Regions from separate parts of the Gallibacterium sp. ZY190522 genome, predicted to be linked through region 1. Evidence: riboswitches for the same ligand, from Rfam matches in the RefSeq annotation. Region 1 holds a riboswitch; the other holds the start of a gene.
What was found. A riboswitch is a leader RNA that binds a small molecule or an ion and turns the genes downstream of it on or off. The one in region 1 is predicted to bind thiamine pyrophosphate.
Positions count from the first base shown of each region.

Region 2: it holds a riboswitch for thiamine pyrophosphate, as region 1 does, so the genes downstream of both, ACXPAV_RS07435 (ABC transporter ATP-binding protein) here and thiB (thiamine ABC transporter substrate binding subunit) in region 1, are expected to answer to the same signal.

Region 1 covers NZ_CM135118.1:1,244,581-1,250,534, reverse strand. Annotated here, with positions in the region: gene thiQ (thiamine ABC transporter ATP-binding protein) at 1-103, opposite strand, end outside; gene thiP (thiamine/thiamine pyrophosphate ABC transporter permease) at 90-1,712, opposite strand; gene thiB (thiamine ABC transporter substrate binding subunit) at 1,688-2,683, opposite strand; TPP riboswitch at 2,731-2,830, opposite strand; gene rsmC (16S rRNA (guanine(1207)-N(2))-methyltransferase RsmC) at 2,900-3,904, opposite strand; gene metG (methionine--tRNA ligase) at 3,985-5,954, opposite strand, start outside.
Region 2 covers NZ_CM135118.1:1,527,845-1,533,798, reverse strand. Annotated here, with positions in the region: gene ACXPAV_RS07450 (ABC transporter substrate-binding protein) at 1-764, opposite strand, end outside; gene tenA (thiaminase II) at 785-1,429, opposite strand; gene ACXPAV_RS07440 (ABC transporter permease) at 1,445-2,200, opposite strand; gene ACXPAV_RS07435 (ABC transporter ATP-binding protein) at 2,200-2,928, opposite strand; TPP riboswitch at 3,016-3,108, opposite strand; gene tkt (transketolase) at 3,330-5,324, opposite strand; gene dusA (tRNA dihydrouridine(20/20a) synthase DusA) at 5,527-5,954, opposite strand, start outside.

The DNA of each region.
Region 1 (5,954 bases):
CACTGGCACCAATAAGGGCAACTTTTTCAGATTGGGCAAGTTGTAAATCAAAATACATCGGCATTGGTGGATAAGTGTAATGCACTTGTTTAAGTGTAATCATTGGGTCGATTTTGTTCCGTAAATAAAAAAATGAAAAAATAAAACAGCAATAACACCATTGCGGTGACAGCGGCAGCATCGTTTTGGTAATGACCTAATTGTCGATAAAGCAGTAGTGGTAATGAAGTGAAACCATTATTGCCGAAAAGTGCGATAGCAGTAAAATCGCCTAATGAAATTGCCATTGCTAAAGCAAATGCAGAGCGTAATGGGCGAATTAACGTTGCCTTTTCAACAATTTTCCAACGTTGCCAACCACGAAGATTTAATGATAAACAGAGTCGCTGATAGTTCAACATATTGCTATAAAAAGGCGCTGTTAGTAACTGTAATGCGAATGGCATTGCTACTAAAGCATTGCAAAGAGCGACTAAAATAAACAACGATATTGTGTTGCTTTCCATTTCTGCAAGAAAGAGAAATAATCCTGTTGCTAACACTAAGGTTGGGATAGCTAAAATAATTGTGCCGATATTTAACATCCATTGACTACTTTGCTGTTTGCCGAGCCAATAGAGATGGCGGGTAGTCAGCAGAAGAGAAATTGTTAGTATCAGACAAAGTAGTGCCGCAGTGGGTGCTAACAAGAGTGAAAAAGCAATAGCTTGCCATAATTCTGGATGTAACAACTGTTGCCATAAATGACGGGCATTTAATCCAGCAAATAGCGTTTCCAGTAGCGGAGCAACAATGAAAAGTGTCGCTGTGGTTAAAATAAAGTAGTGATAGCAACGTTGATAACGGTTTAAATTCGGTAAACAGCGTGGTTGAAGTGAAGTTTCACTTTGCTGATAACGACCAAAACGGTTGTTAATGCTAAATAGTGTGAAGCAGAATAAAAATTGTAAAATAGCTAATAATGCTGCGGTTTCAATATCAAAATCAAAAGTGATTGCTTGATAAATTGCAACTTCCAACGTGGTATATTTCGGACCACCTCCTAACGTTAGAACAATAGTGAAACTAGTGAAGCAGAGCAAAAAAATAAGTCCGAACAGATTAAAACAGGTTGGACGCAAAAATGGCATTTCTACCCAACGGAAAAAACGCCAATGACGTAAATTCAGTTGCGCCGCCAATTTGAATTGTGAAGCAGGCAACTGTTGCAAGCGTTGATATAACACTTTTGCCGCTAACGGAATATTGAAAAAAAGATGGGCGATTAGAATACCGCTTAAACCGTAAATATCGGGAAGTTGCTGCCCGAATAGACGAAGAAATTGATTAATCCAACCATTGAAACCGTAAATACCGACAATACCGAAAATAGCAACCAGTGCCGGTAACACATAGGTCAGCGAGAAAATTTTTAATAGAAAGGTTTTGGCAAAAAAATCTAGATAAAACAGTGATCTGGCAACAATAATACCGAAAAATAGTGAGAAAGTAGCGGATAATCCGGCTTGATAAAAACTGAAAAAGATAACTTGTTGCAGGTAATCGTTTTGCAGTAAATTTAGCCATTGTGAGAAGCGACTATGTTGTAGTAATTGTTGTAAGCTGCCGCCATAAATAATGGCGAGCAGTAATAATATGACTAAACCCGGCAACAGAAAAAGTTGCCGTTTTATTTCAATATAACGCATTATTTTGCCAACGCATTTTGCCATACAGCAAGCCATTGCTTGGTTTGTTGATGGCTGATATTTGAAGTATCAATAGTTTTTTCAGATAGCACTCGATGACGCAACTGATCATAATGTGGTTCAATCGCTGCATCGGTAACAGCAAACATCACATTACTTTTGCTGATGATATTTTGTGTTTCCGGTGAGATTAAAAATTGTAAAAATTGATCTGCTAATTTCGTTTGTTTACTTGCTTTTAATTTTGCTGCAATTTCGATTTGTAAAATATTGCCTTCGCTGAATTCTGTTGCAGCATAGTTTTGTTTCTGTTCATTTAGTTGATGATAGAGTGGTGAACTACGGTAGCTCAATACTAAATCGCTTTCTCCTTTCAAAAAGGCACCGTAAGTTTCAGTCCAACCTTTGCCGACAGTGACGGTGTGCTTTGCCAGTTGTTGCCACGCTTGTTCTACTTGATCTTGCGGATAAACCTGATTGACCCAAAGTAATAAGCCACGACCGACAGAACTGGTGCGCGGATCTTGATAGATAATGCGTAAATCCTGACGTTCAATCAATTCTTTTAGGCTTTTTGGAGGATTGCTGAGTTTTGTTTTGTCATAAATAAAGGCGAAACTACCGAAATCATAAGGAATATAGGTTTGATTTTCCCATTTTAGTGGTAAGTGGAGATTGTTTAAACTGATGTCAGTTTTGGCAAATAGCTGTGATTGATCCGCAGCTTCAATCAAGCTTTGATCTAAACCTAACACAACATCGGCTTTGCTTTTTTTACCTTCTAAACGTAACCGATTAAACATTGTGACACTATCTTCAAATGGGATGAATTTGAGATCACATCCACACTGTTTTTCGAAAATAGGTTCTAATTTTGGTGCAGGCCCCCAATCGGAAGCAAAAGAATCATAAGTATAAACGGTTAAGGTTTCAGCATTGGTGAAAGAAATGGTACTAACGGTCAATACACTGAGGAAAAGTGTTTTTTTTAACATAGTGAATTCCTATTTCATTATTGATAAATGCAAACAGGATTTTGAATAGCAAGCTGCTTCTCAAATCCCTCCGCTGCGACTAATCAGTTCAGGTTCGACGGGTATTATCTCAGCCTTACTTTTAGTAATGCACCCCGTTGAGAACGGCAATTACTATACGAAATTGTAGCGATTTAGACAATGAAATTGTGAAAAGTTTATGAAAGATACCGTCATTTAAGCATTTTTTACACTATAAACCTTAAATTTTCCAGTTTTCGCAAGAACCTGATGTGAGCCGAAACTGCGATCAAGCAGATCCGGATAAGGCAGAAATGCATTAGCTACAATTCTTAATTCTCCGCCACGATTTAAATGTTGTTTGGCTTCAGTGATTAAGGTTTCTACTGCTTGATAAGTAGTATTTAAACCTGAATGGAACGGCGGATTGGAGATAATTAAATCGAATTTGTCATTAATTTGTGAAAAAACATCACTAGCGATAACCGTACCTTGCAGTTGATTTTGTTGCAACGTTTGCGTTGCCGAGGCAAGCGCCATTGCGTGAATATCGCTCATTGTCAGATCTATTTGAGGTGAATGGAATTTCAAATAAGCACCGATTACACCTGCGCCGCAACCGACATCCAGCACTTTCCCTTGTATAGGCTGTTGCAAGGTGGAAAGCAATAAATCTGTGCCTTGATCCAGTTCACCGGAGCTAAAGACCCCCGGTAGTGCATAAATGGTTAATTGCGGCAATTGAGGCAGCGAATATTGTTTCCACCAATCGGATAATGCAAATTGCACCGGCTTCTGTAATTCAAAATAGTAAAGACTGCAACGGCGTGCGGAATCAATTTTATGAATATCGCCCAATTCACCACAGAACTTTTCCGCAGAGCGGACACCGCCTCGATTTTCTCCCACCAACAACATTTTTTGCCCGACAGGGGCTTGCGACAAAATTTGCGTTAATTGGAACAGACATTCCTGTTTGTTTTTACCCCAGTAAAAAACGATGAGCGATGCTTCTTGATAATCAGCTTCAAGCGTAAATTCAGTAGGATTTTTAGCGTGACATACATAATCAAAGTAATAACTGACTACATTAATCCGTTTGGCTAAGATACGACATTGTGATGGAAAATCATCCTGTATATTACCGAGAAAAAGTAAAGTTTCATTTTCAAACAGATTAAGGTGGCGTTGTAATAATTGGCTTTCGGGTGTGAGTGACATTGTTTTTTCTTAGAAAGTGAATTGATTGAATAAAAAGAAAGATGGAGCTAATAGAAGCCCCATCGCTATTTATGATGGTTTTATTTGACACGATAACCAGCTTTAGCACCGTTATCGACATCAAGTAGGAACAGATCTGCACCACCACTACCGGCAGATAAAATCATTCCTTCAGAAAGTCCGAATTTCATTTTACGAGGCGCAAGATTGGCAACCATAATCACCATTCTCCCCTCTAATTCTTCCGGTTTGTTGTAAGCTGCTTTGATACCTGAAAAAACCTGACGAGTTTCAACACCTAAATCAAGTGTGAACTTCAATAATTTTTTACTTTCTGGCACGGCTTCACATTTCAATACTTTTGCCACACGTAAATCCAATTTAGCAAAATCATCAATAGTAATAGTTTTTTCAAATGGCTCAATTTCACTGTCTGTTTCACTTATTTTTGCCGGCGCTGTTTGGGTTGTAAATTGAGCATTTTCTGCTTTCGATGCATCGATCAAAGCTTCAATTTGTTTCATTTCTAAACGACTAAATAATGCTTTGAACGGCGCAATTTCGTGTGCCAATAATGGTGAAGTTAAGGTTTCCCAACGCAATTCATCGTGCAAAAAGGCTTCTGCACGCTCCGCCAATTTCGGCAATACCGGTTTTAAATAGCCCATTAATATACGAAACATTTGAATACCCATTGAGCAGACCTCGTGCAATTCCTGCTGGCGAGTTTCATCTTTTGCAATTATCCAAGGTGCGGTTTCATCCACATATTTATTGGCTTTATCGCATAAAGTCATAATTTCACGAATTGCTTTGTTGTATTCACGATTTTCGTAATGTTGAGCAATTTGTTCTGCCTGTTGGCTGAATTCTTGCCATAAGGCTTGATCGTGTAGGCGATCTGCTAATTTTCCATCGAAACGCTTTTGAATAAATCCTGCATTACGGCTAGCAAGATTAACCAATTTATTGACAATATCGCTGTTCACACGTTGTACAAAATCTTCCAAATTTAAATCTAAATCATCAATACGACCACTTAATTTTGCTGCATAGTAATAACGTAAACATTCAGGATCAAGATATTCAAGATAGTTTTTTGCTTGAATGAAAGTACCACGGGATTTAGACATTTTTTCACCGTTTACTGTGACATAACCGTGTACAAAAATATTATTCGGTTTGCGGTAACCTGCACCTTCAAGCATTGCCGGCCAGAATAGACTGTGGAAATAGACAATATCTTTACCAATAAAATGATAAAGTTCGGTGTTGCTGTTTTGTTGCCAGAAATGGTCGAAATCAATATTTTTACGATTACATAAATTTTTGAAAGATGCCATATAACCAATAGGGGCATCTAACCAGACATAGAAATATTTACCAGGTTGGTTTGGAATTTCAAAACCGAAATAAGGCGCATCACGAGAAATATCCCACTGCTGTAAACCAGATTCAAACCATTCCATCATTTTATTGGAAACTTCGGTCTGCAACGTGCCAGATTTAATCCAGTCTTTCAACATAGATTCAAATGACGGTAAATCAAAGAAGAAGTGTTCGGACTCTTTCAGGATCGGAGTTGCGCCGGAAACGACAGAACGAGGATTAATCAACTCTGTTGGGCTGTAAGTAGCGGAACAGACTTCACAGTTATCACCATATTGATCTTCAGCTTTACATTTTGGGCAAGTACCTTTCACAAATCGATCCGGTAGGAACATTCCTTTTTCTGGATCATAAAGTTGAGAAATAGTCTTGCTCTTGATAAAGCCGTTTTGTTTCAATTTGTTATAAATTGTGCAGGATAATTCTTGGTTTTCCGGACTATGAGTAGAGTAGTAATTATCATAACTGATATTAAACCCGGAAAATGAAGAAATATGTTGTTGTTGCACATCTGCAATCAATTGTTCTGGCGAGATACCCATTTGATCCGCTTTCAACATAATAGGTGTACCGTGAGCATCGTCTGCACAGACGAAATAAATTTCATTACCGCGCATCCGTTGAAAACGTACCCAAATGTCGGCTTGAATATGTTCAAGCA
Region 2 (5,954 bases), 280 kb from region 1:
CTAATAAATGTTTGCCACGCCTCTTGCGGATGATTGCTGATATAAACGGTCGCCTGTTCAATAGCAGAGAGAAAAGCGGAGAGTTTTGCTTGATATTGAGGGTTGTCTAATTTGTTTTTATTGGCTAATAAAATCAATTCATCATAAATTGGTACACCGTGTTCTTCCGGATAAAAAGCGATTCCCTGTTGTTTTTCTAAACTAAGCTGATTAAGTTCAAAATTACGAAATGCACCGACTACACCATCCACCTGTTTGCTCATCAATGCCGGTGATAATGACCAATTTACATTGATTTTTTCCACTTCATTCGGATTAACGCCGGCGGATTTCAGCATTGTGCCGAGTAAAACCTCTTCAAAACCACTGACCGAATAACCGATTTTTTTGCCTTTAAAATCGGCTAATGTTTTGATATTGCTCTCTTTTAAGGCAATGATACTGTTTAATGGCGTTGCGATTAATGTGGCTATACGCACTAAAGGCAAGCCTTGATCGACATCTAAATAAAGTTGTGGTTGATAACCGACAGCCAAATCACTTTTGCCGGCAGCAACTAATTTTGGCGGCATAGAGGGATCGGCAGGTTCAATGATTTCCAGCTCAATTCCATTTTTCGCAAAAAATCCTTTCTGTTGCGCCACAATGAGGGCGGCGTGATCAGGGTTAACGAACCAATCCAGTTGTAAACTTAATTTTTCAGCTTGCGCAAACCAAGCAAAAAATGAGAGTAAAAATGTAGTAAAAAATAGACGAGTTTTCATAAGATTTCCTCTGATTAATGTTATGAACGATCCAACCCCATTTGCCAAAAGGCAATTTCCATTCGGGTAGCGGTGGTAAAAATATGCTGCAATTTTTGCTGTTGTTGTGGAGAAATGCCGGCGCAAAGTTGTTCCAGCTGTTGAGCAATAGCATTGGTAGCAGCTTGAAACTCCTTGGAGGCATAGGTATCAATCCAAGTCTGATAAGGATTATTTTTCGACTGTGGTAAAGCCGCTAGTCGTTTACCGATTTCTGCATAGCCTAAAGCACAAGGTGCAATCGCAGTATAGAGTTCAGCTAACCCCCCTTGTAAGCCACAATCGAGCATATAACGGGTATAAGCAACGCAAGCAGGTGATTCTGGTGTATTGTCCAGTTCTGTTTTAGAAATTTGCCATTGCTGACAATAATGAATATGTAATTGCACTTCTGCCAAAATATTCTGTAAATCTTGATTAAAAGCAGTAAGTTGCACAAAATGGTGAGATTTATACATTGCTAATGCTAAAGCGCGACTGTAGTGCAACAAATAATGATAATCTTGAATTAGATAGTGTTGAAAGCATTCAAGTGGTAAAGAACCATTTCCTAGTTGTTGTACAAATGAATGTCTGACATAACGTTGCCAATCTGGTTGTGCTTGCTGAATAAATTGTTGTGTAATTGACATCATTTCTCCTTAACGTAATTGCGTTACCCAAGGTAATGCACGGTGCAGTAATTTATCGGTAATAAAAAAGAGTAAAAGTGTGATCGACATTAATAAAAAGAGTGCTGAAAACATTAAATCAACCTGCATACGTGCGTTGGCGTGTAGCATTAGATAGCCTAAACCTTGATTTGCCCCGACCCATTCGCCGATGACTGCGCCAATCGGTGCAATGGAAACGGCTATGCGTAAACCGGATGAGAGCGCAGGTAATGCAGCCGGTAGACGAACTTTAAACAGCATTTGCCAACGAGTAATTTGCATGGTTTGTGCCAGTTCCAACCAAATCTTCGGCGTATTTCTCAAACCGTCATAACAGGCGGCGGTAACCGGAAAATAGATAATTAGAATTGTCATTGCGACCTTTGAAGCCAATCCATAACCGAGCCACAACACCAGCAGTGGCGCAATCGCAAAAACAGGAATAGCTTGAGAAATAAGTAGTAACGGCAATAAAAAAGTAGCAATCCGATTAGATATAGAGAGCAAGATGGCGGAAAACAAGCCAAAAACAAACCCAAGAAACAAGCCAAGAAAAATTTCCAATAGCGTAACCATTGTGTGCTGCCACAACAACTGATGATGGGAAATGAGCTGTTGGAACACATCAGACGGTGTCGGCAACAGATAGTGCGGTAAATTCCAAATAAGAATTGTGCCTTGCCATAACGCTAATAAAAATAGACAGAGCAGAGCTGTTTTTAACAGTGAGGATAGTGAATACATTAAAATTCCTCCTGCAAAAGAGAGAATAACTGTTGGTATATCTGCCAAAATTGCGGTTGTTGCGGAGAATGAACAGCGGTTGAAACTTTTTGTGAGAGAACAACCCGATCAGTTTGTTTTTGTAGAACAAAAATATCATCACATAGTTGTAATGCTTCTTGTGGATCGTGTGTGACCAATAGGATAGTTTTCCCGGCTAATAAGGTTGTCGCAAGTTGATAGAGCTGTTGGCGAGTAACCACATCTAAAGCGGAAAAAGGCTCATCCATTAAGATCAAATCGGAAGATTGCATTAGCGTTCTCGCCAATGCTACACGTTGTCGTTGTCCTCCGGAAAGTTGATAACAAGGCTTATGCTGATAATCCGCTAATTGCACTTGCTCTAGTAGTGATAACGCTTGTTGGCGACTAGCTTTATTTTTTGATCCCTGTAAATGATGTGCCAGTTGTACGTTGTCTAAAACGGAAAGCCAAGGAAACAAGCCATCATTTTGCGCCATAAAAGCAATTTTTTGCTGATGATTCGGACAATGTTTAACTATAATTTTTCCAGATTTTATTGTATTTTGTTCTAATCCGGCAATAGCACGCAATAAAGTTGACTTGCCGACGCCGGAACGCCCAAGAACAGCACTCCAGCGAGAATGAGCAATATTGAAATTAAAGTCGACAAAAAGTGGTTTGTCAGTAAATGACAATGTTAATTGCCGGATTTCTACCGCATTCATTATCAATAACCTGATATCAATGAGTTAATGATAAATAGCAGTAATAAGTAAAAATCAGAAGGGAAATGGGAATAGATAAAAGGTGTAAATGTTGCATAATTAGTTTCCTACGTCAGTGCTAACTGGATCAGGTTCAACGGGTATTTTCTCAGCTGTTAAACAGCACCCCGACTAATGGTCGATTACTTTACAGCGAAATTTTGACAATGGCAACAGATCAATAATGATAAATTTAAGAAAATTGTTGTTTTATGCTATATCAAAACAAAATCGAACTAATATTTGAGCATTTTATCTTTAACTTAGTTAGATAATTGTAAAATGATAAAGTGATTAAAAACGAAAAATCCCCCACTATTTACTAATGGGGGAGTGTTCAATATTAAATCACAAAAGCAAAATTATAGAATTTCTTTCGCTTTAGCAACGACATTATCCACAGTAAATCCGAATAATTTAAATAACTCGCCTGCTGGAGCAGATTCACCAAAGCGGTTCATTCCGACAACACGACCTTCCAAGCCAACATATTTATACCAGAAGTCCGAAATGCCGGCTTCAATTGCAACACGTTTCTTGATGTTGCTTGGTAATACGCTTTCTTTATAAGCGACATCCTGTTTATCAAATACATTCGTGCTTGGCATAGAAACTACACGCACTTTGTGTCCTTCCGCAGTTAATTGTTCCGCTGCTTTCACTGCCAATTCCACTTCTGAACCGGTTGCAATAAAGATTAATTCAGGCGTACCTTCACAATCTTTTAAGACATAAGCACCGCGTCTAACATTGGCAAGTTGTTGGGCGTTACGTTCCATTTGTGTTAAGTTTTGACGAGTGAAAATTAATGCACTTGGGCCTGCAGTGCGTTCAACCGCTGCTTGCCACGCAATCGCAGATTCCACTTGGTCACACGGGCGCCAAGTTTCTAAATTCGGAATTAAACGTAATGTTGCCGTTTGTTCTACCGGTTGATGGGTTGGCCCATCTTCCCCTAAACCAATAGAGTCGTGGGTGTAAACAAAAAGCACACGTTGTTTCATTAACGCTGCCATACGCACTGCATTATGCGCATATTCCATAAACATTAGGAAAGTGGCACCGTAAGGAATAAATCCACCGTGTAGAGCAATGCCGTTCATAATGGCGGACATCCCGAATTCACGCACACCGTAGTTAATATAGTTTCCATCAATCACATTGGCTCGTAATGGTTTTGAACCCGACCATAAGGTTAAGTTTGAACCCGCTAAGTCAGCGGAACCGCCCAAAAATTCAGGTAAGATTTTCGCATAGGCTTCAATCGCATTTTGTGATGCTTTACGGCTAGCGATAGTGGCTGGATTCGCTTGTAACTTTTCAATAAATGCTTGAGATTGTGCTTGCCAATCTGATGGTAATTCTCCGGCTAAACGGCGTGATAATTCAGCTGCCAATTCTGGATATGCTGATTGATAAGCAGCAAAGCGTTGTTGCCATTCCGCTTCTCTTTCTGCGCCTTGTTGTTTTGCATCCCATTCCGCATAAATTTCAGCTGGAATTTCAAATGGTGCATAATTCCAACCTAAATTTTTACGCGTTAATGCAATTTCTTCCTCTCCTAGCGGCGCACCGTGACTGTCGTGAGAATTGGCTTTATTTGGTGAGCCATAACCGATAATGGTTTTACAGATAATTAATGTTGGTTTTGAGGTTTCTGCTTTTGCCACTTCAATAGCGGCTTTAATTTCTGCTGCATTATGACCATCTACCGCAGGAATGACTTGCCAACCGTAAGCCTCAAAACGTTTTTGGGTATCATCAGTAAACCAACCATCAACGTGTCCATCAATGGAGATATTGTTATCATCATAGAATGCGATTAATTTACCTAAACCTAAAGTTCCGGCAAGAGAGCAGGCTTCGTGAGAGATACCCTCCATTAAACAGCCATCACCCAAGAAAACATAAGTGTAATGGTCGATAATATCGTGTCCTGGTCGATTAAATTGACCGGCTAACGTTTTTTCGGCAATCGCCATACCGACAGCATTAGTAATGCCCTGCCCCAATGGCCCAGTGGTGGTTTCTACACCCGGTGCATAACCATATTCAGGGTGTCCGGGTGTTTTAGAATGCAATTGACGGAACTGTTTTAAATCTTCAATTGAAAGGTCGTAACCGGTTAAGTGTAATAAACTATAAATCAACATTGAGCCGTGTCCGTTGGAAAGCACAAAGCGGTCACGATTGATCCATTTTGGATTGTTCGGATTATGAGATAAAAAATCACGCCATAAAACTTCAGCGATATCCGCCATTCCCATAGGTGCGCCTGGGTGTCCTGATTTTGCTTTTTGCACCGCATCCATACTTAAAAAACGAATTGCGTTTGCTAATTCTCGGCGAGTTGCCATATTTTTCTCCTTCTTTGCTAGCTAATTTCGAGTAGATAAGAGCATTTCTCTTAGAAAAACCGCATTTACTTTACCACTATTTTGTCGTGAAGTTGATTGCGTTATCACTTATTTTTGATCTGAATGACTCAAATTCAAAAGCCTGTCCATTCTACGTTATTTTTAGTAAGAAAAGGCAAATCAATGCAATCACTTATTACCGCTATTGCACGAAAGACAGCGCCTTTTCAACCACTTCGATACCGGCGCCGGTTTTATGTGCATTTTCGCTTAAATAACGTCGCCATTGTCTTGCACCGCGTTGATTTTGGAATGCACCCAGCATATGACGTGTGATTGCTCCCAACGGCACGCCTTGTTGTAATTCTCGTTCAATATAAGGAAACATTTTTTCAACCGCTTCTAATGAGGTAACGATTGCTGCATTCGGATCAAACAACGCTTGATCAATATATCCCAATAATTGTGGGTTTTGATAAGCCTCACGCCCAACCATTACGCCATCGACATATTGTAGATGCTGTTGTATCTCTTCAATCGTTTTTATGCCGCCGTTGATCGCAATTTTCAGTTGTGGAAAATCCCGTTTTAATTGATAAACACGCGTGTAATCAAGCGGTGGAATTTCTC